3 regions of the Vibrio sp. SNU_ST1 genome follow, and region 1 is predicted to be linked to each of the others. Evidence: riboswitches for the same ligand, from Rfam matches in the RefSeq annotation. Region 1 holds a riboswitch; each other region holds the start of a gene.
The links. A riboswitch is a leader RNA that binds a small molecule or an ion and turns the genes downstream of it on or off. The one in region 1 is predicted to bind thiamine pyrophosphate.
Positions count from the first base shown of each region.

Region 2: linked by a shared signal. The riboswitch ahead of thiC (phosphomethylpyrimidine synthase ThiC) and the one ahead of thiD (bifunctional hydroxymethylpyrimidine kinase/phosphomethylpyrimidine kinase) in region 1 are both predicted to bind thiamine pyrophosphate.
Region 3: linked by a shared signal. The riboswitch ahead of thiB (thiamine ABC transporter substrate binding subunit) and the one ahead of thiD (bifunctional hydroxymethylpyrimidine kinase/phosphomethylpyrimidine kinase) in region 1 are both predicted to bind thiamine pyrophosphate.

Region 1 covers NZ_CP130749.1:1,119,873-1,127,953, reverse strand. Annotated here, with positions in the region: gene Q5H80_RS19255 (ElyC/SanA/YdcF family protein) at 1-776, shown strand, start outside; gene Q5H80_RS19250 (DUF2999 family protein) at 906-1,157, shown strand; gene Q5H80_RS19245 (DUF4382 domain-containing protein) at 1,580-2,608, shown strand; gene Q5H80_RS19240 (AraC family transcriptional regulator) at 2,783-3,511, shown strand; gene Q5H80_RS19235 (DMT family transporter) at 3,597-4,514, shown strand; TPP riboswitch at 4,613-4,724, shown strand; gene thiD (bifunctional hydroxymethylpyrimidine kinase/phosphomethylpyrimidine kinase) at 4,822-5,715, shown strand; gene Q5H80_RS19225 (ABC transporter ATP-binding protein) at 5,705-6,484, shown strand; gene Q5H80_RS19220 (ABC transporter permease) at 6,477-7,292, shown strand; gene Q5H80_RS19215 (ABC transporter substrate-binding protein) at 7,384-8,081, shown strand, end outside.
Region 2 covers NZ_CP130748.1:3,171,362-3,179,442, reverse strand. Annotated here, with positions in the region: gene Q5H80_RS14150 (multicopper oxidase family protein) at 161-1,543, shown strand; gene crcB (fluoride efflux transporter CrcB) at 1,643-2,026, shown strand; TPP riboswitch at 2,089-2,187, shown strand; gene thiC (phosphomethylpyrimidine synthase ThiC) at 2,317-4,266, shown strand; gene Q5H80_RS14135 (thiamine phosphate synthase) at 4,266-5,558, shown strand; gene Q5H80_RS14130 (HesA/MoeB/ThiF family protein) at 5,548-6,330, shown strand; gene thiS (sulfur carrier protein ThiS) at 6,327-6,536, shown strand; gene Q5H80_RS14120 (thiazole synthase) at 6,539-7,303, shown strand; gene thiH (2-iminoacetate synthase ThiH) at 7,311-8,081, shown strand, end outside.
Region 3 covers NZ_CP130748.1:2,844,476-2,852,556, forward strand. Annotated here, with positions in the region: gene mgtE (magnesium transporter) at 1-244, shown strand, start outside; gene pmbA (metalloprotease PmbA) at 381-1,724, opposite strand; gene yjgA (ribosome biogenesis factor YjgA) at 1,843-2,367, shown strand; gene thiQ (thiamine ABC transporter ATP-binding protein) at 2,473-3,177, opposite strand; gene thiP (thiamine/thiamine pyrophosphate ABC transporter permease ThiP) at 3,177-4,790, opposite strand; gene thiB (thiamine ABC transporter substrate binding subunit) at 4,916-5,908, opposite strand; TPP riboswitch at 5,962-6,081, opposite strand; gene Q5H80_RS12580 (flavin prenyltransferase UbiX) at 6,125-6,748, opposite strand; gene mpl (UDP-N-acetylmuramate:L-alanyl-gamma-D-glutamyl-meso-diaminopimelate ligase) at 6,786-8,081, opposite strand, start outside.

The DNA.
Region 1 (8,081 bases):
AGAACGCAGAACGCGCTATTGAGTTGTTTGAACAAGCACTGACGGTTGCGCCAGACGATGTCGACCTTCATGCGTATCTAGCGGTTTGGCAGCGATTTGAAGGCAATGAAAGTGAATCGAATAAGCACATGGAGAAGTTGGAAAGCCTGAACAAAGGTAAAGCAGAAGACATCAAACGTATTTTTGCAACGGTCGACCGCGTGTTAGAAACACCGCTTAAAGAGTCTGCAGATAAGGGACTGTTGAGTGACCACGGTGCCATCGTCACTTTGGGTTACGCGCTTAACCCTGATGGTTCTATGCATGAAATCTTGATTGAACGTCTTGAAACGACATTAGCAATGTCGAAAGCTAACCCAGACGCGATGATCGTGTTAACCGGCGGCGTGCCTAAGAACCATAAGACAGAAGGCAAGTTAATGGCGGATTGGCTTATCGAAAAAGGGGTAAGCAAAGATCGTATCATTGAAGAGAACTACGCGACCAGCACGGTAGGTAATGCCTTGTTCAGTAGCTATGCGCTTGCTCGTCATGATATTAAACACGCGACTATTATTAGCTCGGCAAGCCATGTTCGTCGTGGTCAAACTCTGTTTGAAATTGCTAGCTGGCAAACGGGCCCTCAGGGCATTTCCTTCGATACGGTCTCTTACCCAGACAAGCCGCTAGAAGATCTTAAGAAAGCGAGCAGTGGTGAGCTTCTAGGCATCTACCGTGATGCTCTTAGAACGTATGGCATGTGGAGCTACCGCTCTTACCCACTGGAATCTCGTTAAGCCCAAGCATTATTTGGGTTTGAGAAAGCGCAGCTCGCGTTAAACCAAAGCGTCACTTGCTAGTACAATCGAGCACAGCTAGATGGTATGCTGTGCTCCTACTTAATTTAGTGTTTCAAAGGCAAAAAAATGAACCCGATTTTAGCAATGTTGAAAGAGAACAATATTAGCGACGAGCAGATCAGCGAGCTATTCAAAACGTTGACCGAGAACCCTCTTGCAGCAATGGCGACAATCAGCCAACTTGGTTTACCACAAGATAAGCTTCAAATGCTGATGGGTCAGGTAATGCAAAACCCTGCGCTAATCAAAGAAGCAGTTGAAGAGCTTGGCCTAGATTTTTCTAAGGTTGAAGCCGCTAAAGAGCAACTTCAAAAATAAGTGAGTTTGACTGAGCTGATATCGTCTTAGCTTCATCAAAATTCAATGAAAAGGTCGTTTAAGTTCAGCAATAGGCTGTCTTAACGACCTTTTTTGATCTTGGTGGCGATTATTCACTTTGATCAAGTTACTTAAAATCATCCTCTCCGACCCTATACATACCGATCATTTCAACACAATTGACAGCAACCTTGCCAAATACGTGCGACTACTGACAATTTACTTACTAGACTTAATTAACCTATGTGCGACCTGATATGTGCACCTTGATGAACAGAGTTTTTGGATGAAGAAAGCCTTAAATAACAGGGCTAACTGATTTTGGCCATAAGCGCGGTTTATCTATGAGTCACATTAAGGAAAAGAATAAGAGGGCACTCAAATAAGCCCTTTATTGAGCAGTGATTTATAGGAAATTGATTATGAAGTATTTAAAGGAAACCGCTTTAGCAAGCCTTGTGCTGGCTGGGCTTGTTGGTTGTGGCGGTGATTCAGGTTCATCAAGCAGCACGACACCCATTACATTGAGCGTAAGTGATGCGCCCATTGATAATGTGAAAGACGTCACTGTGACATTCAGTAAGGTGGCTTTACTTCCGGGGCAGGGAGGTACGCCATTGGTTTATGACGTGTATAAAACGGACGAAAACGGTAACTACGTGGACAAAAACGGTGACCCATTGCCAGATGGTGAGGATCCTATTCCACTTAGTGTTAATTTATTGGATTACCAAGGTAGCGATGCACTTCCTTTGATCAAAAATGAGGTCATCCCGGTTGGCAGTTATAAGTTGTGTGTGTTTGCCCATGATGGTGACCACCCAACAACACCTTCTTACGTTATAGAAAACGATGATACGAACCGTCAGTTAACTGTGAAAGGTGAAGGTGCGTGTCCGCAAGGTGTGGGTAAAGAAGATAGCACTGGTGTGCTGTATTTTAACAACTCATTCAATGTGAACCAACAGAGTAACGATTTTGTTGTTGAGTTCGATCTGCGACGCGGCTTAAAGAACAGTTCAAGTCTCCCTGATTACACCATTCAAAGAACGTCTGTGAGCCTTATCAATACGGTTGAGACAGGAAACATTGAAGGTACTGTAGCGACAACAACTTTTGGAGCTTGTAACCCTACAAATGACAATACCTTCGTTCAATCGGTTTATTTGTATGAAGGTGACATCGTTAAAGCTGACATGGCACCAATTGGTGGTCCTGCGGAGAAAAAACCGATCACTTCAGCGTCAGTGACATTGAATAAAGCGCAGACGAACTATGAGTTTTCTCTGGGCTTCATTGATCCAGGTACTTACTCTTTAGGCTATACCTGTACAGCACAACATGACAGTGATGAAGACAATGCCGATCCGGTTGCTGATGGTTTTGTAATCTATGCTGTTGAAAATAGTGTTCAGGTAGTTATTGGTCAGAACAGCCAAGTATCGTTTTAAATCTTTAACGTGATTTAGCATTCGAATAAATACGGCCTCTTATTTGGAGGCCGTTTTTGATCACGTTACCTAGCTAGCATGAATTTGATGAGCATTGAGTGTGACTCAAGGGAAGTGATAATGTAACTTTGTATCTCTTACTTTAACCTAGCGAAATGTACTCCGGCGTTGCTCATGAAATCTAGCTTAAGCATTCGATCTTACACCAAGCAATTTAATACTCATGCTCATGATGACCATCATCAATTGGTATTGCCGATCCAAGGCAGTATTAATATCGAAATGGTGGGGTATGTAGGCAAAGTGGCCGTGGGAGAATGTGTGGTGATTCCGGTAACCACAGCGCATGCGTTTAAGGCGGATGAAGCCGCGCGGTTTATTGTCGCAGATATGGCAGAGTTGCCGCAGCACTTGTTAGAGCATGAGCTCTCGGTTTTCACGATAACGCCACCTTTGATGAGCTTCTTGCTGTTTGTTGAGAAGCAGCTGGAGTATCAGGTCGATAGTGGCATTGAGTCATCAGTTTTGGATGTGTTTTCACTGCTGTTAGAGCAACAACAAGTCAGCAAGAGCATCGACCCTCGAATCCGTGCGGTACAAAGGTTGATTGCGGATAACTACACCCAGCCGTTATCCATTTCACAACTTGCTGAAACGGCCTGTTTGAGTCCCACTCAATTTAAAAAACGCTTCAAAGAATGCCTGGGGATCAGTGCGCTTAAATACATCACTCGCTATCGTATGGAGAAAGCTCAAGCCTTGTTAACCCATACCGATTTGCCTGTCCAATTGATCGCTGAAAACGTTGGGTATACTGATGTGTCTGCGTTCAGTCGACGCTTCTCTCAGCACTTTGGAATGTCTCCAAGGGCGTTTCTAGGCTCCATGAAAGAAAGTCTTTAGAAACAATAATAGCGTCCTTTCGGCAAACTAACTTATATCAATCTTCACTATTATCTATTTCAGAACTGAAAATTGAGTAATAGAAATGAATCTTGCCATCAATCGCGTTAACGAATTCCAAACGGGCACTTTAGCTATCTTGTTTGCTTCTATTTTATGGGGCACGACAGGCACCGCCGCAAGTTTTGCGCCTGATCTCAGCCCATTAGCGATTGGTGCTTTCTCTATGGGCGTCGGTGGCCTAATGCAAGCGGGTTTAGCGTTTCGAAAGATCCTATCCGCATTCGACAAGCTTTTGCTGAACAAGAAATTGCTAGCGGTGAGTGCACTGGCTTTGGCGGTTTATCCTTTGGCTTTCTATTCATCCATGAAGTTATCTGGTGTTGCGATTGGTACAGTCGTTTCGATTGCTACCGCGCCTTTCTTTTCGGCACTGTTAGAGTGTCTTATCAGCAAAAAAAATAATATCAACCGACGTTGGCTCACTAGCTTTGCGATTGGTGTGGTGGGTATTGGGCTGTTGGTGTTTTCCGAATCTTCAACGACGAATGAATCCGGTGATGATCTCAAGCTATTAGGTATTGCTTTGGGTTTGCTCGCTGGGTTGTGTTACGCCATTTATTCTTGGGCGACCAAAGCACTGATCGATAAAGGGATTAAGTCACAAGCGGCGATGGGCAGTATTTTTGGCCTCGGTGCGATGTTGTTGCTGCCAACGCTCTGGTTTACTGGTGATAACCTGTTTTCCTCGCAGACCAACGTATTAGTCATTAGTTATCTGACGTTAATTCCGCAGTGTTTGGGTTATGTCGCCTTCAGTTTTGGTTTACGCCATGTCACAGCGAGTAGCGCAAATCTGCTGACTCTGTTTGAACCGGTAGTTGCAGCGGTGCTTGCCGTCTGTGTTGTCGGTGAGCTGATTCCTTTTACAGGCTGGCTAGGTATGTCTCTGATTGTGCTGTGCTTGTTGATACAGTCGAAGCCAGCTAAAAGAGTGTTGTAAACATTTGTTTTATAGAGCCTAATTGAAATTTATTCATGCGTAATTAGTATAATTGAATAAAATGAGTATCTCAGTTTTAAGAGTGCTGTTATTATCGCTATCAATAGTCGGGGGGCATATACCTTATTTGGTGTTTGCTGAGATCGTTAGTCGAGACCCGTTGAACCTGATTCAGTTAACACTGGCGTAGGGAACTATAAGCACTAGATCTACGTCTGCACCCATGAAGCCCCTTCATGAGCCTAATGCGACTTCTCCTTCGATCAGTGTTCGTTCTCCTGCGTCTTGTAAGATAGTAGGAGCGACAATGACACACAGTTCTATTTCAAAAGATTTAACGCCAAAAGCTTCAGTTTCACAGCACTCTGCTGATGGTTCGATTCGAACGAACACTCCGATTGTATTGACTATCGCAGGTTCTGACAGTGGCGGCGGTGCAGGTATCCAAGCTGATATTAAAGCCATGTCTGCTACCGGTAGTTTCGCTTGTTCTGTGATTACCGCTATCACTTCCCAGAACACTCAAGGCGTGTCAGCCATTTTTCCTATCCCGCTCGACCATGTCGCTAGCCAGTTAGATGCGGTTTTTACTGATCTCAATATCGTGGCAGTAAAAGTCGGCATGTTGGCTGATTCTCAAATCATCAACGTCGTTGCAGACAAAATTAAGCAGTACCAACCTAAACACCTAGTGATTGACCCTGTCATGGTCGCGACAAGTGGTGATCTTCTCTTAGAAAACTCTGCTATTACGACGCTAAAGCAAGAACTGATTCCGCTGGCAGACATTATCACCCCTAACTTGCCAGAAGGCGCGGCACTTACCGGCAAAGCCGTACCTGAAAGCGAAGCGGAAATGCAGGGTATGATTGAAGATCTACGCGCTTTAGGTGCAAAAGCAGTCCTACTAAAAGGCGGTCACTTGGAGAAGGATGAGAACAGTAATGACCTACTGATTCTCCCGACGACGTCTGCCTTGATTAGCGCTAAGCGTTTCCCGACTAAAAACACTCACGGTACGGGTTGTACGCTCTCTTCTGCCATTGCTTCTTTCTTGGCTCAAGGCAACACGCTTACGCAAGCTGTCGACCTAGGCAAACAATACATTTCTCACGCGATTGCTCATGCTGATGAGTTGCAAGTCGGTCAAGGCCACGGCCCTGTAAATCACTTCTTCGCTGGACACGGTAATGTTCGTTAATACGGTTGGGGTTCAACTCAGCAATGCCACCTTGCGTTATCGCGATAGTGAATATGCCACCTTATCGGGACTATCACTGAGTATAAACGCGGGTAAGTGGACGGTATTGCTGGGTCGAAGTGGCTGCGGAAAAACGACTGTGTTGCGTTATCTAGCAGGCTTACTGGATGACAAGGTGGAATGGCAGGGCACATTGGCAACGTCCGATGAACTGCCTTTAACCGATCGTATCGCATACATGGCGCAACAAGATTTGTTACTGCCGTGGTTGTCGGTTATCGACAATGTGTGTTTGAGCCATCGCTTTCAAAATTCCGCAGATAAGCATCAAAGCCAAGCTTCTGATAAAGCAGCACAAACTAACCAAGCGCTAGAGCTGTTAGCAGCGGTTGGTTTGGCCGATTACGCGAATGCAATGCCGGATCAATTGTCTGGTGGTATGCGTCAACGTGTGGCTTTGGCTCGAACCTTAATGCAAGACAAGCCAGTCGTGCTGATGGATGAACCTTTCTCAGCGCTGGATGCAGTAACAAGGCATAAGCTACAAAGCTTAGCGTGTGGACTGTTAAGAGATAAAACCGTTGTGTTGATCACTCATGATCCACAAGAAGCGGTGCGTTTGGCGGATAACTTGTATGTGTTGCAAGGCACGCCTGCGAGTGCTCAGTCATTGTCTGTGCCTAACACCCTCACACCAAGAGTGTTAGATGGTGAATGTGCTGAGTTACAACAAGCCATCTTAGATCAGTTGGAGCGTGATTATGAGTGATCTAACGCGAAGCGAAGCGGTGGCTCGTTCAACCAACGCGCAGACTACTACTACACGTCCAAGTCAGATGAATCCCGTTATGCGTTTGCTTATCAGCGGTGCTGTGATTCTGGGCTTATGGCAAATGGTGGTGGTTATTTTCGAGATGCCAAGCTTCATTCTGCCAGCGCCTGCAGAAGTCTTCATCAAGCTAATCGAACGCTACGATGTGTTACTCAAGCACACTTGGGTTACTGCGCAGGAGATCTTACTTGGTCTATTGCTAGGTTTATCCATGGGGCTGTTTTTCGCCCTGCAGATGTTGATGTTCGAACCGCTGAAACGCTGGTTGTTGCCTATTTTAATTGCTAGCCAAGCGATTCCTGTGTTTGCGATCGCGCCAGTGTTGATGCTGTGGCTTGGTTATGGCATTGCCTCAAAAGTCGTCATGGCGGCGATCATAATCTTCTTCCCCGTGACCACTTGTTGTTACGACGGCCTGCGTAATACACCAACAGGTTATCTTGATCTCGCTAAGACGATGGGGGCATCGAAATGGCAACTACTGCGTTATATCCAACTACCTGCTGCGCTGCCAACACTGGCATCTGGCATTCGTGTGGCTGTGGTTATTGCTCCAATTGGCGCAGTCGTCGGGGAGTGGGTTGGTTCGAGTGAAGGGTTAGGTTACCTAATGCTACAAGCTAACGCGCGCATGATCATTGATGAGATGTTTGCTGCCTTGTTCATCTTGGCGGTGCTGTCTATCTCGCTCTATTTCGTTACAGATAAATTACTTAAAAAAGCTATCCCTTGGGAGAACCAGTGATGGTTCGTTCAGTGTTGTCTATCTCAAGCAACACCTCGTTAAAAACTAGATCTACAAACACAATAATAATATTCAAAAGGAAAGGTTAACTATGAAAAATACCAAATTGGTAGGTGCAGTGGCACTGCTTGCTTCGCTAGTTTCAGGCCATGCATTGGCGGATTCTGAACAAAAGAAACTGACACTGATGTTGGATTGGTTTGTGAACCCGAACCACGGCCCAATAGTGATCGCTCAAGAGCGAGGCTACTTTGCTGACCAGGGCCTAGAGGTTGACATCCAAGAGCCAGCTGACCCAAGCACGCCAGCAAAATTGGTTGCTGCCGGTAAAGTCGATTTAGCGGTAACTTACCAACCTAGTTTAACCATGGATGTAGCGGCAGGTTTACCTCTCGTACGTGCATCTACTCTTATCGCAACGCCACTGAATACGTTGATGGTTTTGGATAATGGCAAGAACGATTCACTAGCGGATCTGAAAGGCAAAAAGATCGGTATTGCGATTGCGGGTAACGAAGAAGCGACCATAGGCACCATGCTAGCTCAAGAAAATGTTGCGTTTACAGACGTGCAAACCATCAATGTCGGTTGGGCACTTTCGTCTTCATTGGCATCAGGCAAGGTAGATGCAATTTGGGGTGGCTTACGTAATTTCGAAACTAACCAGCTAGCCCTTGAAGGCTTTAAAGCTAAAGCGTTCTTCCCAGAAGAGCACGGTGTTCCTGCTTACGATGAGCTTATCTTTGTGGCGAACGCAAAGCAGCACGATGATGAAGCGATCAAAGCGTT
Region 2 (8,081 bases), on a different replicon from region 1:
GATAATTCCTATCTTCAACAGAATCTAGCCTTAAAAGTGTAAGTGCTTACTTATCTCAGCTTCTTTTATAAACAATCGACAGCACAAACCACACTTCTTTATGAGAATTATTCTCAATATTTTGTTACATTTTGGTCGTTATTACTAAAAGGCAACAAATATGGATATTTCCCGTCGTAAGTTTATTCAATCATCTCTCGCTATATCTGCACTAACCGTCCTGCCGGCTTGTTCAATGAAGCTGTCTGTTGATGAACAAGGAAAGTTCGTTTATGACTTAACTGCTGAGCCCTCAACTGCTGAGTTGGTAAAGGGGTTTAATACTAATGTTTTAGCCTTTAATGGACAGATTCCAGCGCCGATTATTCGCTGTCGACAAGGCGAAAAGGTAACGATCCGATTTACCAACAAGCTTTCAGAACCGACGACAATTCATTGGCATGGACTGAGAATTCCAATCGAAATGGACGGGGTTCCTTTCTTAAGTCAGCCTCCTATTATGCCCGGTGAAACGTTTGTCTATGAGTTTACGCCACCAGATGCGGGTACTTTTTGGTATCACCCACACATGAACAGCGTTAAACAACTGGGTATGGGCTTAGTCGGCCTTATTATTGTTGAAGAGAGCGCGCCAGTTCAGTTCGATGAAGAGCATGCTCTGATGCTTAAACATTGGCATATCGACAAACAAGGTCAGTGGAAAGACTTAATGATTCCCCGCCTCAGCGCTCGTATGGGCACGCCAGGAGAGTGGAGTAGCGTTAATGGAGTACATGAACCTATTTATCAATTGAAGCAACATGCAACGACTAGGCTCCGTATCGCTAATGTTGATAACACGATTACCTATCCGATTGCTATTGAAGGGGCAGAAGCATGGGTCATTGCCATTGATGGTAACCCTGTAAAGACACCTTATAAGCTGACTCAACATAAAATTGGCCCAGGTATGCGTGTCGACCTTGGGCTGATTGCTCCTAAGGTGGGCGAGCAAGTGAGTGTCCTTCAAATGAAGGGGCGTTTTCCATTCTCCTTGTGTGAGTTTGAGGTTGTAGATTCAACGTTAATAGAAGGCCAAACACTTCCTTCATTGCCTCTGAATCCCGTGCCTAACTTAGATCTCGCCAACGCAGAAGAAATCGATTTTGTGTTTGAGTGGGAAGGGGCGGTATCACCAGTATCTAAAGATGGTAAGTCCATGCCTAAGTTTTGGCTTACTAATAAGCGAGCATGGGAGGGAATGAGCAAAGACAATATTCCAGAGCCGTTGGTGACTTTAGAGTTAGGTAAGACTTACATATTCGATCTTAAGAACGTCACTCAATATCATCACCCGATTCATATTCACGGTCATACATTTACTGTATTGGAACTTGATGGTAAAAAAATTGAAGAACCCTTCCATACCGACACTGTGTTACTTGGGAAAAATGGTCGAGCGAAAGCTGCGTTTGTTGCAGACAACCCTGGACGTTGGATGTACCACTGTCATGTCATTGAGCACATGAAAACGGGACTAATGGGATATATTGAAGTTAAGTGACACCTGTAACGTTTAATTTTTGCGCATGCATTCTTAGTTCTACCCTCGCTTTTATCGGCGGTAAAGCTAGAATATAGGGACTGTTATTTGGGAGGATTCATGGGTCAGCTATCTATTTTAGGTTTTATTGCCATTGGTGGCGCATTTGGTGCTTGTTCGCGCTATTTGATTTCAGAGTTATGTGTAGTGATGTTAGGGCGTGGCTTTCCTTACGGTACGTTGACTGTTAACGTGATCGGCTCTTTGATTATGGGCTTGCTCATCGCCGCATTCGAAAATGAGATGGTTGCGACTGAACCATGGAGACAGATCATTGGCCTCGGTTTCCTTGGAGCACTGACTACGTTCTCTACATTTTCGATGGATAACGTGCTTCTTATGCAGCAGGGCGCTTTCTTTAAGATGGGGCTTAATGTGTTGCTCAACGTGGTTCTCAGTATTTCAGCAGCATGGATCGGCTTCCAACTTTTGATAAAGTCTTAAAACTTTCTTACGATTTGTTAACAACTCGGCTTGGTTTATCCAAGCCGTTTTTATATACTCGATCGAACTTGTCGGAGTGCCATATGGCTGAGACCGTTAACTCGGGATCCGTTGAACCTGATCAGGCTAATACCTGCGAAGGGAACAAGAGTAGATATCTAACTAGAATCCTTCTAGAGATCTATCTCCAGATCACAACTGTATTTCTTACCGTGATCCCTCTTGTAGCATCTAATCCGTCAAGCATTTTTATCCCTATAAATAATGGCTAAAAGCCAAGGAAAAATGCTATGTCGAGTCGTAAACAAGCAAGACTGGAAGCGAAGAATTTCATTGATTCTTTATCCGTACAACCTTATCCAAATTCAAAAAAAGCTTACATCCAAGGATCTCGAGAAGATATCCAAGTCCCTGTGCGAGAAATATCACTCGCAGATAGCCTTGTCGGTGGCACCAAAAAAGAGCCTGTATTCGAATCTAATGAGCCTATTCATGTCTACGATACCTCCGGTGTTTATACCGATCCTACGCATGAAATAGACCTTTATAGCGGCCTTCCTAAGTTGCGAGAGCAATGGATTGAAGAGCGTGGCGATACGGAATTGCTCGATGATGTAAGCTCTGTTTACACCAAAGAACGTTTAGAAGATGAAACCCTAGACGACCTTCGTTACGGAAACCTGCCTAGAATTCGTCGTGCTACTGGCGACCAATGTGTAACTCAACTGCATTATGCTCGTCAGGGTATTATCACTCCTGAGATGGAGTATATTGCGATACGTGAGAACATGGGACGTCAGAAGTTTGCTGACGAACAACTTAATCACCAACACCCTGGCCATAACTTTGGCGCCAACCTACCTAAAGAAATCACCCCTGAGTTCGTGCGTAAAGAGGTTGCTGAAGGTCGAGCTATTATCCCTTCAAACATCAACCACCCAGAATCAGAACCTATGATTATTGGTAGAAACTTCTTAGTGAAAGTGAACGCCAATATCGGTAACTCTTCAGTAAGCTCTTCAATTGAAGAAGAAGTTGAGAAGTTAGTATGGTCAACCCGCTGGGGTGGCGACACCGTAATGGACCTTTCTACTGGACGTAATATCCACGAGACTCGTGAATGGATCCTGCGTAACAGCCCTGTGCCTATTGGTACGGTTCCTATGTATCAAGCGCTTGAAAAAGTGAATGGCGTTGCAGAAGACCTAAACTGGGAAGTGATGCGCGATACCTTGATTGAACAAGCTGAGCAGGGTGTTGATTACTTCACTATCCACGCAGGTTTGCTGCTTCGTTACGTACCTATGACGGCTAAACGTGTGACTGGCATTGTCTCTCGTGGTGGATCTATTATCGCGAAATGGTGTCTTGCACATCATCAGGAAAGCTTCCTATACACACATTTCCGCGAGATCTGTGAGATCTGTGCGAAGTATGATGTTGCTCTTTCACTAGGTGATGGCTTGCGTCCAGGCTCTATTGCAGATGCTAACGATGAGGCTCAATTCTCGGAGTTACGCACTCTAGGTGAGTTGACTAAAGTGGCTTGGGAATATGACGTTCAGGTGATCATTGAAGGCCCTGGACATGTACCTATGCATCTTATTAAAGAGAACATGGACGAGCAGTTAGAGCACTGCCATGAAGCGCCTTTCTATACTTTAGGTCCACTGACTACAGATATTGCGCCGGGTTATGACCATATTACCTCTGGTATTGGTGCAGCCATGATCGGTTGGTACGGCTGTGCGATGCTTTGTTATGTAACTCCTAAAGAGCATTTAGGCTTGCCAAACAAAGAAGATGTGAAGACTGGCTTGATTACTTACAAGCTGGCAGCACATGCTGCAGACTTGGCAAAAGGGCACCCGGGCGCACAAATTCGAGATAATGCATTATCTAAAGCGCGTTTCGAATTCCGTTGGGAAGACCAATTTAATCTAGCTTTAGATCCGGAAACAGCACGTTCTTTCCACGATGAAACCTTGCCACAAGAGTCGGGCAAGGTTGCTCACTTCTGCTCTATGTGTGGTCCTAAGTTCTGCTCGATGAAGATTTCTCAAGAAGTTCGAGAGTACGCGAAAGACACAGAACAAGTAGCCGCTGATCAGGCTATTGAGATTAAGATGCTAGATAACCCGTTGGAGGGAATGCGTCAAAAATCACAAGAGTTCCGTGATACTGGCTCTGAACTTTATCACCCTGCAATAGGCGCAAAAGAAGCTCAACTAGAGGAATAATGACAGTGAAGATTCTCATCCCATCTCAATACATCGAGTTAACGGGAGAGGTTCAAAACTGTCTATTGGTTGCTAAACGACAAGGTTTAGCAACTGATGCAGTTGAGTTGGGTGTTAGCCCAACTCGATACTTCTCTATCGTTGATGCTCAACAGGCACCATCTATTGGCTTTGTTGATGATGTTGATTCCTTAGCAGAGTGTCAGTTAGCGGAACTGAACCATGTTGTTGATTACAGTAATTCAGCCGCGTTGACCGATGTTTGTGCTGCTTTGGCTCAAGCTTCGAACACCGTCTATATCGGAGTCTCCGATGATTCAGCTGTGTTAGATATCTGGTCACACTTAGGTGCTAATCGTGTTATCAAGAACGAAACTGCAGCTCATCAAGAGTTAGATAGTCGTGGTCACTTCGCTTGGTTACTTACATTATTGGCGTTAGAGTTTCCATGGGAAGACGCATTGGTCTTGGCTCGCGCTACATCGAATGTTTCACGTGGAACATGGCCAGCACATTATCAAGACTTTCCTATCCCCATCCTTGAAGATGAACGACTGAATATAAGCGTTGGTTGGGCTAACCAAGGGACATCACTTTCCTTCCCTGAGTTGAGCAAAAATAGCCTCGGTTTATACCCAGTAGTTGATGATGTTGCGTGGATAGAAAGGTTGCTCAAGCTTGGAATTAATACAGTTCAACTGCGTATTAAGAACCCTAAGCAAGCAGATTTGGAACAACAAGTCGCACGAGCAATCGAACTTGGTCGAGAACATAACGCTCAGGTTTTTATTAACGATTACTGGCAGCTTGCGCTCAAGCATGGTGCTTTTGGTGTACATCTTGGGCAAGAGGATATTGAAGAATCAAACCTTTCCCAACTGAGCCAAGCGGGTATTAAGATTGGTCTATCGACTCATGGTTATTATGAGTTGCTACGCATCGTCCAAATCAATCCAAGCTACATTGCACTAGGCCATATATTTCCGACCACGACGAAACAGATGCCATCGAAGCCTCAAGGTTTGGTGCGTTTATCTCTGTACCAACAGCTAATTGATACCATCCCATACACAGAAAAGCTTGTTGGTTATCCGACGGTGGCTATTGGCGGTATTGACCAATCGACAGCTGCGCAGGTTTGGGATTGTGGTGTATCGAGCTTAGCGGTTGTACGCGCAATTACATTAGCGGAAGACCCACAGAAAGTGATCGAATTCTTCGATAAGCTGATGGCTCCTAGGTCTTCAATGACTAGTAAAGAGGTTATGCGGGAGCCTAGCTATGCTGAGTGACTTTGAGTTCATCCGTTACCAACGACAAATTGCACTACCTGAGGTTGGTGAGCAAGGGCAACGAAACCTGTTAAACAGCCATGTGTTGGTGATGGGTTGCGGTGGTTTAGGTAATGCGGCTTCTCTCTATCTCGCAGCTTCTGGTGTTGGAAGAATCGTGTTGGTCGATGATGACTGTGTTGATTCGTCCAACCTGCAGAGACAGGTAGCGTTTAAGGAAAGCCAATTAGGTTTACCTAAGGTCGAAGCACTCAAACAACAACTGAATGAGCTTAATGGTCGAGGCCAAGTAAGAACTATCAATCAACGAATGAGTGAAAGCCAACTTAAATTAGAAGTCATGTTGGCTGATCTCGTATTGGATTGTACTGACAATTTCGCGTCACGCCAGCAGGTTAACCGAGCTTGTTTCAAAGCTAATACACCTTTGATATCGGGTTCTGCAATCGGCTGGAGAGGTCAATTTATTGTCTTTGATTATCAGAACCGGCAGGGGTGTTATCACTGTCTTTTCCCGTTTGAACATCATCCACAAACAACGCGTTGTAGTGATAGCGGCATTATTGGTCCAGTGGTTGGAACGATAGGTAACCTCCAAGCTCTTGCTGCTATTCAGCGTATTAGCGGTGGCGAGTTTAAAGTCGCAACGCATCAGTTAAAACTGTTCGATGGCCAGACCATGAACTGGCAAAACCTAATGGTCACGCAAGATAGCGAATGTCCGGTTTGCAATACAACTGCGATCCAACACCTACAAGAAGAAGCACAATGAGCCACATAACTATTTCTATAAACGAGCAACCAGAGCAGGTCGCGCAATCATCGTCTCTTTCAGACATCATCCAAGCACTATCGCTACCTGATTTAGGCTGTGTGTTTGCTATCAATAACGCTGTTGTACCACGCAGCCAATGGCAACAAACCATCGTCAACGAAGGCGATTCCATCTCTCTTTTCCAAGCTATTGCAGGGGGCTAACCATGTTAATCATCGCAGATAAAACGTTTCAATCACGTCTGTTCACGGGAACCGGCAAGTTTGCAAACAAGCATTTGATGGCGAGTGCTATTGAAGCTTCCGGTTCTCAACTGGCAACCATGGCACTAAAGAGAGTCGATATTCGTTCTGAGCAAGATGATATTTTACAGCCAATTATTGATGCTGGCGTTAATCTACTTCCGAATACCTCTGGTGCGAAGAACGCTAAGGATGCAATTTTCGCCGCACACTTGGCTCGTGAAGCATTAGGTACTAACTGGCTAAAGCTTGAGATTCACCCAGATCCAAAGTACTTGATGCCAGACCCAATCGAGACACTTAATGCTGCTGAGCAACTAGTGAAAGATGGCTTTGTTGTGTTGCCTTATTGCCACGCCGACCCTGTTTTGTGTAAACGCTTAGAAGAGGTAGGCTGCGCCGCTGTGATGCCATTAGGTGCTCCGATTGGTTCTAATAAGGGAATCGCGTCAGCAGACTTCCTAGAGATCATTATCGACCAAGCGAACGTTCCTGTGATTGTTGATGCTGGCATTGGTGCACCATCACATGCTGCTCGTGCAATGGAAATGGGCGCGGACGCTGTTCTAGTTAATACTGCGATTGCTGCTTCTCAACAGCCTGTTGATATGGCGATTGCCTTTAAGCTGGCAGTTGAAGCTGGTCGAATGGCTTACCTTGCTGGGCTAGCAGGTCAGGTATCTCACGCGGTTGCTTCAAGCCCGCTCACCTCATTCCTAGACGAGTAGTAGTGCTATGACGTTTGTTGATCGATTTAAACAGCTCAACTGGGATGACATTGGTATGTCTATCTTCAGCAAGACTGCAACGGATGTTGAACGTGCTCTGAGTAAACCCAAACGTGACTTAGAAGATTTTAAGGCTTTAATTTCTCCGGCTGCAGAACCTTACTTAGAGCAGATGGCACAACGATCGTTGGCACTAACACGTAAGCGGTTCGGTAATACGATGTCGCTGTATATTCCTTTGTACTTATCGAACTTGTGTGCGAATGCGTGTACCTATTGTGGCTTCTCAATGGAGAACCGCATTAAGCGTCGCACACTAACCTTGGATGAAATTGATGCCGAAAGCGCGGCCATCAAAAAGATGAAATTCGATAGTGTATTGTTGGTGACCGGCGAACACGAAACTAAGGTTGGAATGAAATACTTCCGTGAGGTGCTACCGAATATCAAAGCGCAATTTAACTATCTTGCGATGGAAGTGCAGCCGCTTGATCAAGACGACTACGCCGAGCTCAAAACGCTTGGCTTAGATGCTGTGATGGTTTACCAAGAAACATATAGCCCAAGTACCTACGCTGAGCACCACTTGCGTGGCAACAAAATGGATTTTGAATACCGGCTCGAAACGCCAGATCGTTTGGCAAAAGCGGGTATTGATAAGATAGGTATTGGTGCTTTGATTGGCCTGGAAGATTGGCGAACGGACTGCTTCTTCGTTGCAGCTCATTTAGACTACCTTGAACGTACGTATTGGCAAACGCGTTACTCGATTTCTTTC
Region 3 (8,081 bases), on a different replicon from region 1:
GTTATGGGCTGTTATCATTGGTGGTATTGTGGTTGCTTGGAAAGGTAACTGGATACTGGGAGGCATCATCTCAGCTGCGATGATGACCAACTTGATTGTCGCTGGTATCGCCGGTGTAACCATCCCGGTAATGCTGAAAAAGATGAATATCGATCCAGCACTTGCGGGCGGTATGGCTTTGACCACAGTAACCGATGTTATTGGCCTATCGGTGTTCTTAGGCTTAGCAACCATTCTTATTTAAATCAGACTTATCTAGTGTGAATAAACAGATAGCAAATTCTAAGACGATACACTGAATACAAAAAGGGAGCCATCGGCTCCCTTTTTAATGTGTCAGATTTTAAGCTCCAGATTAAAACTGAAGTAAATTGAGCTAATTACTCACCCGCAACTTTCATTGATTCAAGCAAGATAGAACCCGTTTGAATTTGCGAACGTGTTTCTACGTCGTTACCAACTGCAACAATCTGAGTGAACATGTCTTTTAGGTTACCCGCGATCGTCACTTCAGATACTGGGTATTGGATTTCTCCATTCTCAACCCAGAAACCTGCTGCGCCACGTGAATAATCACCTGTCACGGTATTAACGCCTTGACCCATTACTTCAGTCACAAGGAAGCCGGTGCCGAGCTCTTTTAGCATCTGCTCAAAGTTTTGACCCGTCGATTTAACAAACCAGTTATGAATACCACCCGCATGACCTGTTGGTGTCATATCCATTTTACGTGCGGCATAGCTGGTTAGCAGGTAGGTTGCTAACACACCATCAGTGATGATTTCACGATCTTGAGTGAACACACCTTCGCTATCGAATGGGCTTGAAGCCAAACCACGTAAGATATGAGGACGCTCAGAGATATTGAACCAATCTGGTAGAATTTTCTGACCTAGGTGATCCAATAAGAACGACGACTTACGGTATAGGTTACCACCACTGATCGCCATCACAAGGTGGCCAATCAAGCCAGTAGCGACATCGTTAGCGAACATTATTGGGTATTGGCCTGTTGGTAACTTTTTCGCATCCAAACGGCTAATGGTCTTTTCTGCTGCTTCTTGACCTACGCGCTCAGGCGTCCATAGCTCATCACGATGACGTGCAACGGTGTAGCTGTAATCTCGCTCCATCTCACCGTTAGCGCCTTGTCCAATGACACAGCAGCTCGTGCTATGGCGACTTGAAGCATAGCTAGCTAGTAAGCCATGGCTGTTACCGTAAACCTTAACGCCGTAATGACTGTCGTAGCTCGCACCATCACTTTGCTTGATCTTGTCGCTATAAGCTAGCGCTTGCTTCTCAGCAGCAATCGCAATCTCAGCGGCATAATCAGGGTTTGGTTCATCAGGGTGAAAAAGATCCAAGTCTGGAATGTCTTTGACCATGTATTCTTTTGCTGCAGGACCCGAAAATGGGTCTTCAGAAGTGTACTGAGCGATATCAAGCGCAGCCGCGACTGTTTGAGCAATGGCCTTCTCACTCAGATCAGATGTAGATGCGCTGCCTTTTTTCTGACCGCGGTAAACAGTAATACCTAGAGCACCATCACTATTAAATTCAACGTTTTCCACCTCACACATACGTGTTGAAACACTTAAACCCGTTGACTTAGTAATAGCAACCTCAGCTGCGTCTGCACTCACTGATGCCATACCCAACGCTTTAGCTACTGCGGCTTCTAGCTCAACTCGTTGTTGGGCGACTTGCTGTTTTACATCCATATCTATTCTAATTTTTTAGGTCAATATTACGTAGGATAACAAGAATTTCGCTTTCTCCCCAAGATTCTTGCTAAAATAGGCAATATATTCGTTTGAGATAGTGACATAGGCAGAAAAGATGGCTCGCAAAAACCAAAAAGCCCCATGGGAACCAGAAGAAGAAATCATCTGGGTAAGTAAGACAGAAATGAAAACGGACATGGACGCCCTGCAAAAGCTGGGAGAAGAGCTTGTTGAATTAAAGCCTTCTGTATTAGACAAATTTCCGCTGTCTGAAGATTTGGCACAAGCGATTAAAGATGCACAACGCTTTAAAAATGAAGCGAAGCGCCGTCAACTTCAATACATCGGTAAAGTAATGCGCAGTGTCGATCCAGAGCCAATTCAAGCGGCTTTAGATAAGATTCGCAACAAACACTCTCAAGCAACAGTTGAACTGCACAAACTAGAACAACTGCGTGATCGTGTTGTTGCAGAAGGCGATGCGGCCATTTCAGACGTTATGGAAATGTACCCAGAAGCAGACCGTCAACGTCTTCGTCAGCTCGCTCGTCAAGCTAACAAAGAGAAAGCGGCAAATAAACCGGCTAAGTCTTCTCGTGAAATATTCCAAATCTTAAAAGAGCTAAAGCTAGGCGACTAATCTTCGCCGCCCTTTAATCAGAAAGATAATAAAAGACCTAGCACATGCTAGGTCTTTTTGTTTTCGACGCACTCAATATTAAGAAGTACTCACAGGAGTGAAAAATCATTCACCCGCTTTAACAAACGAGCTTAGCTCTTGCTGTGGATGTTCAGCCGTCAGTGCCTCTATCGAGTCTGCAACCAACACCTTACCTAGCGCTACAAAAACAAACTTGTTTGCGATACTGCGTGCATCACCTAAGTGGTGAGTAACCATCAATACCGTAATGTTTCGCTCTGCGGCTAATCGCCTAACAAGGTTAAGCATTTCCTCACGAAGCAAAGGGTCAAGCGCAGAGAAAGGTTCATCAAGCAACCAAATATCATGAGGCTGAACAAAACAACGAGCTAACGCGACACGCTGACGTTGACCACCCGATAAGTGCTCAGGCAATCTATCTAAATACTCAGCGACACCCACTTGTGCAGCGGCCTGTACGACTTCGTGCTTTTGGGTTGCCGTAAGCTTTAACCCTGGATGCAAGCCTAAGCCAATATTTTCACGTACGGTGAGATGGGCAAACAGGTTGTGCTCTTGAAACAACATCGCTAATGGACGCTGATGTGCTTCTTTGCCAATCAGTGATTGTCCCGCTACAGAGATCTCACCCGAAGTGGGCTCAATAAACCCAGCAACCAGTGCCAACAGCGTTGATTTACCGGCGCCACTTGGCCCCATTAGCGCAACAATATCGCCCTGCTCAGCTTGAAAATCAAAGCAAAACAACTCTCTGTGATAGTGGTAGTCCACATCTTTCATCACTAACATCATCGGTTCCTCAACTCTTTAGCATCGAGCTTAGATCTTCGAGTAAATAAAAATTCAATCAGGCTAAAGCTGCCAACACTCAGTAACAGTAAGCTCACGGAAACCACAGCTGCGGCTTCCATTTGATAGCTGCCTAATAATTGGAATAGGTACAAGGGCAGAGTTCTAAAATCTTGGCTACCAAACAAAGCAATCGCGCTTAAGTCACCCATTGCTAACATAAAGCTGATCGAGAAGGCTTGTGCCATCGGTTTACGCAATGCGCGCCACTCCACTAGCCTAAAACGCGTGAAACCAGTCATTCCCAAACTTGCGCACACATACTGATACTGCTGAGACAAATGCAGCATAGGTTGAGCCAAGGTTTTAATTACGTAAGGCAGCGCCATTAAACTGTTTACTGCAATCACGATAAAGAAAGCTAAGCTGAAAACATCGGTGAATGAACGCAGTAATAAGAAGAGGCCCGTACTGATCACAAGCCCGGGAGTCACTAAGATAATAGTGCCAATCAGCTCGATTTTATCGGCTCGAAAATTCCTGTTCTGTAAACGCCATGCTCGACTAGTCAGTAGTATGGCGATACCAATACCAACAGCGATAACACTTGCTAATGACGCGACTTTAACCGAGGCCATTAACGCAGCCCAAAACGGCTCGCTGCTCAGCACAATTAATGCCTGCGAGTTAATGCCACTGACGATAACCATAGCTAATGGCGGCAATACCAGCATTGAGACGATGATGATCCAAAAGCTATCCCAAGCTTTTGACCACCAGCTGTCCTTAACCAAATATTTCTCTTCCGACAATTGACTGGCTGTCACTGAAATAGGTTTCGATAGACGTTGAATGCTCACAGCTAACACACCACACAGCAGCATTTGCCATATCGCGAGCAAGGCACCGGCCTGCAGGTCAAAGTCGAATTTAATCGCCTGATAAATCGCAAGTTCGATAGTGGTTGATTTAGGTCCACCGCCTAGTGCCATCACGGTAGCAAAGCTGGTAAAACACAGCATGAAGACCAAACCACACACATGTGGCAGTTGCTGTCTTAAGCGAGGCCATTCAACCCATCTGAATTTGTTCCAATGACTCATACCCAAATGAGCACACAGCTTATGCTGCTCGGCAGGTACGGTATCTAAAGCTTGTAAAAGTAAACGGCTAGCATAAGGCAGGTTAAAAAAGACATGTGCGAGCAAAATACCATTCAACCCATAAATCGAGAATGGTAGTTTAATATCGAAGTTCGCCAGAAATTTAGCTAACCAACCACTGTTACCATAAATCGCGAGCAAACCAAATACACCAACTAATACGGGCAAAACCAAGGTCGAAGCAAAAAGCCTTAACAACAAGGCTCGTCCAAAAAATTGTCTGCGACACAGAGCATGAGCAATAGGTATAGCAAAGCCAACACTCAGCACAGTTGAGAGTGTCGCTTGATAGAAACTGAATTTCGTTACATGCCAATAGTAAGGATCGGACCATACTTGGCTGATATCAAGAGAAGGGGCATTGCTTAGCAATGCCCCAACTGCTGAAACCACGAAGGCGGTAATGAGTATCGCAACCCAAACCCCGACCTTAGGTGTTTTCTTTATCATAAATTGATTTTTTACCGTAAATGGTTCACTCCAAACATAACGAATGAACCTTTAAATACAGAAAGCTAGTTTTTTAAAAGTACGTTAGAAAACTCATTTTCTTAAATAATAAGTTAAATAGTAAGTTAAAAAGTAAGTGCACTCTGCCATTCACGAATCCAAGGCTTACGCTTCTCGGCAATCTCTTCTGGTGTGAAGCTTAGCGCTTTCTGAGGAACCGTAAGTTGCTCGAACCCTTTTGGTAGCTCAACATCGGTCACTGGGTACATCCAGTTACCAGTAGGCATCGCCGATTGGAACTCATCACTTAAGATAAATGCCATAAACTCATCGGCAAGCTTTTCGTTCTTGCTACCTTTAACCTTCGCTGCCACTTCCACTTGAGTGTAATGACCTTCTTCAAAGCTTGCTGCTGCGTACTTAGAATCACTTTCTGCAATGATGTGGTAAGCAGGAGAAGTTGTGTAAGACAACACTAAATCCGACTCGCCTTCTAGGAACATAGAGTAAGCTTCAGACCAGCCTTTAGTCACAGTAACCGTTTTCTGAGCGAGCTTCTTCCACGCCGCAGTTGCTTCATCACCGTAAACAGACTTCATCCATAGCATCATGCCTTGACCTGGTGTTGATGTACGTGGATCTTGATAGATAACCTTAAGATCGTCACGTTGCTCAACCAGTTCTTTCAGGCTCTTTGGCGGATTTGCTAGCTTTTCTTTGTTATAAATAAACGCAAAGTAACCAAAATCATAAGGAACAAAGGTACTGTCGTTCCAACCGTTAGGAAGCGCCACAGATGATGTATCAACACTGTGCTCAGCCAATAAACCCGTAGATTTCGCTTCAGCCATGAGATTATTATCTAGGCCTAAAATGATGTCAGCTTTGCTGTTGCCACCTTCAAGACGTAAGCGGTTTAAAATAGATACACCATCTTCTAACGCGACAAAATTCACATCACAGCCACACTTTTCTTCGAATGCTTTTTCAACGACAGGGCGAGGGCCCCAATCCGCAGCAAAAGAGTCGTAAGTGTAAACCGTTAAGGTGTTGTCTGCGGCGAAGGCAGAAAAAGAGATGGCTGTAGTAACAGCAAGAGTTGTTAATGTTAATTTCACTGGACGCTCTCCATGGTCTGAGCGGCACAGGTTTGAGGGAGGAGAACGGTAGAGGTTGTTCCTAACTCAATTCCTACGCCAGCATTATCTGGTTCAGGTTTACGGGTCCCAAGTGTCTGCTTGATCTCAGCTCGCATTCACTATTTGAATGGTTCGCTCCCCGATGAGTGTTCAGGATTGTAATTTGATTTTTAACAATAAGCCATCAAGTTTGGATCAATTACGTAGATCGTACCCCCAACGTGGCACTAAACCTTGCTCGATACCAAGGTGATCGAGAATACGTGCCACCATAAAGTCGACCAGGTCTTCAATCGACTTAGGTTGATGATAAAAACCCGGAGCTGCAGGCATAATCGTCACGCCCATGGTCGAGAGTTTGTGCATATTCTCTAGATGCAACGTAGAAAATGGCGTCTCACGAACCACCAATAACAGCTGACCTCGCTCTTTCATAACTACGTCTGCTGCGCGCTCGATCAAGTTATCTGATAGGCCATGAGCAATCGATGCCAAGCTTCCCGCAGAGCATGGACACACTACCATCTGCTTCGGTGCTGCTGAACCAGAGGCAACCGGTGAGAACCAATCATCTTTGCCACACACCACCAGCTTTTCTGGGTCGCAATCTAAATGCTTAACCAAAGCTTGTTTCGCAGCATCTGGCCCAGCAGGTAACTTCAGTTCATGCTCGGTCGCCAACACCACTCGCGCTGCCGATGATATCAGCAAGTAGACCTGATAATCGGCAGCCAAAAGGCATTCAAGTAAACGCAGGCCATAAGGCGCACCGGATGCGCCAGTGAAAGCAAGAGTTATCGCTTTATCGTGTTTTGTCATGTTCTCAATTACTTCAAATTATAAGGTCGTGGATGCTTTAGCCTTTGAGTGCTAATCCATCCAACAGTTTCTGATGAATACCACCAAAGCCACCATTACTCATTACCAAGATTTGATCGCCTGCTTGTGCCTCTGAGACAATTTTAGCAACGAATGCATCCATGTCATCACTCACGTGCGCGGGTTGGTGACACGCATCGGCAACGTCTTGTACCGACCAATCAATATTACCCGGTTGGAATAAGTAGGTAGAATCCGCTTGCTTAAGAGAATCAGCTAAAGTTTCTTTGTGTACACCGCGCTTCATGGTGGCAGAGCGAGGCTCTAAAACGGCAATGATTTTTTTCGTGTCGACCTTATTACGTAAGCCGCCCAGCGTAAGTTCAATTGCCGTTGGGTGATGAGCAAAGTCATCATAAACAGACACACCAGCCACTTCGCCTTTAAACTCCAAACGACGTTTGGTGTTAATGAAAGTAGCCAACGATTCACACGCTAAATCAGGTGTCACACCAACATGTCTTGCCGCCGCAATCGCCATTAAGGCATTGTTAACGTTATGGTCGCCTACTAAATCCCAGTCTACCGTTCCAACACACTCGCCTTGGAAGTAAACCTCAAATTTAGAGCCGTCTTTAACCAGCTTCTTCGCATCCCAATCACCGAGTTCACCGCTCGATTCAGTCTCACTCCAGCACCCACGAGCTAGAACATCTTGAATAGCCGTATCTTGTTTAGGAGAGAAAATTCGGCCATTACCTGGGACAGTGCGCACTAAGTGGTGGAACTGACGCTTAATCGCCTCAAGATCATCGAAGATGTCAGCATGATCGAACTCGAGGTTATTCATTACCAAGGTTCTTGGGTGGTAATGGACGAACTTAGATCGTTTATCAAAAAAAGCACTGTCGTATTCGTCGGCTTCGACCACGAAGAACATGCTTTCACCAAGGCGAGCAGAGATACCAAAGTTACCCAACACGCCGCCAACTAAGAAGCCAGGCGCATAGCCACAGTCTTCTAAAATCCAAGCCAGCATGCTCGATGTTGTTGTCTTGCCATGTGTTCCCGATACCGCTAATACCCAACGATCATGCAACAAGAACTCTTGCAACCATTGCGGGCCTGAGGTGTATCTAAGATTGTTATCCAATACATACTCAACACATGGGTTGCCACGACTCATCGCATTACCAATCACCACGAGATCCGGCCTTGGTTCTAACTGGCTTGGGTCAAACCCTTCAATAATTTCAATCCCTTGAGACTCCAACAAAGTGCTCATTGGTGGGTAAACATTCGCGTCACTACCGGTAACCTTGTGACCTAATTG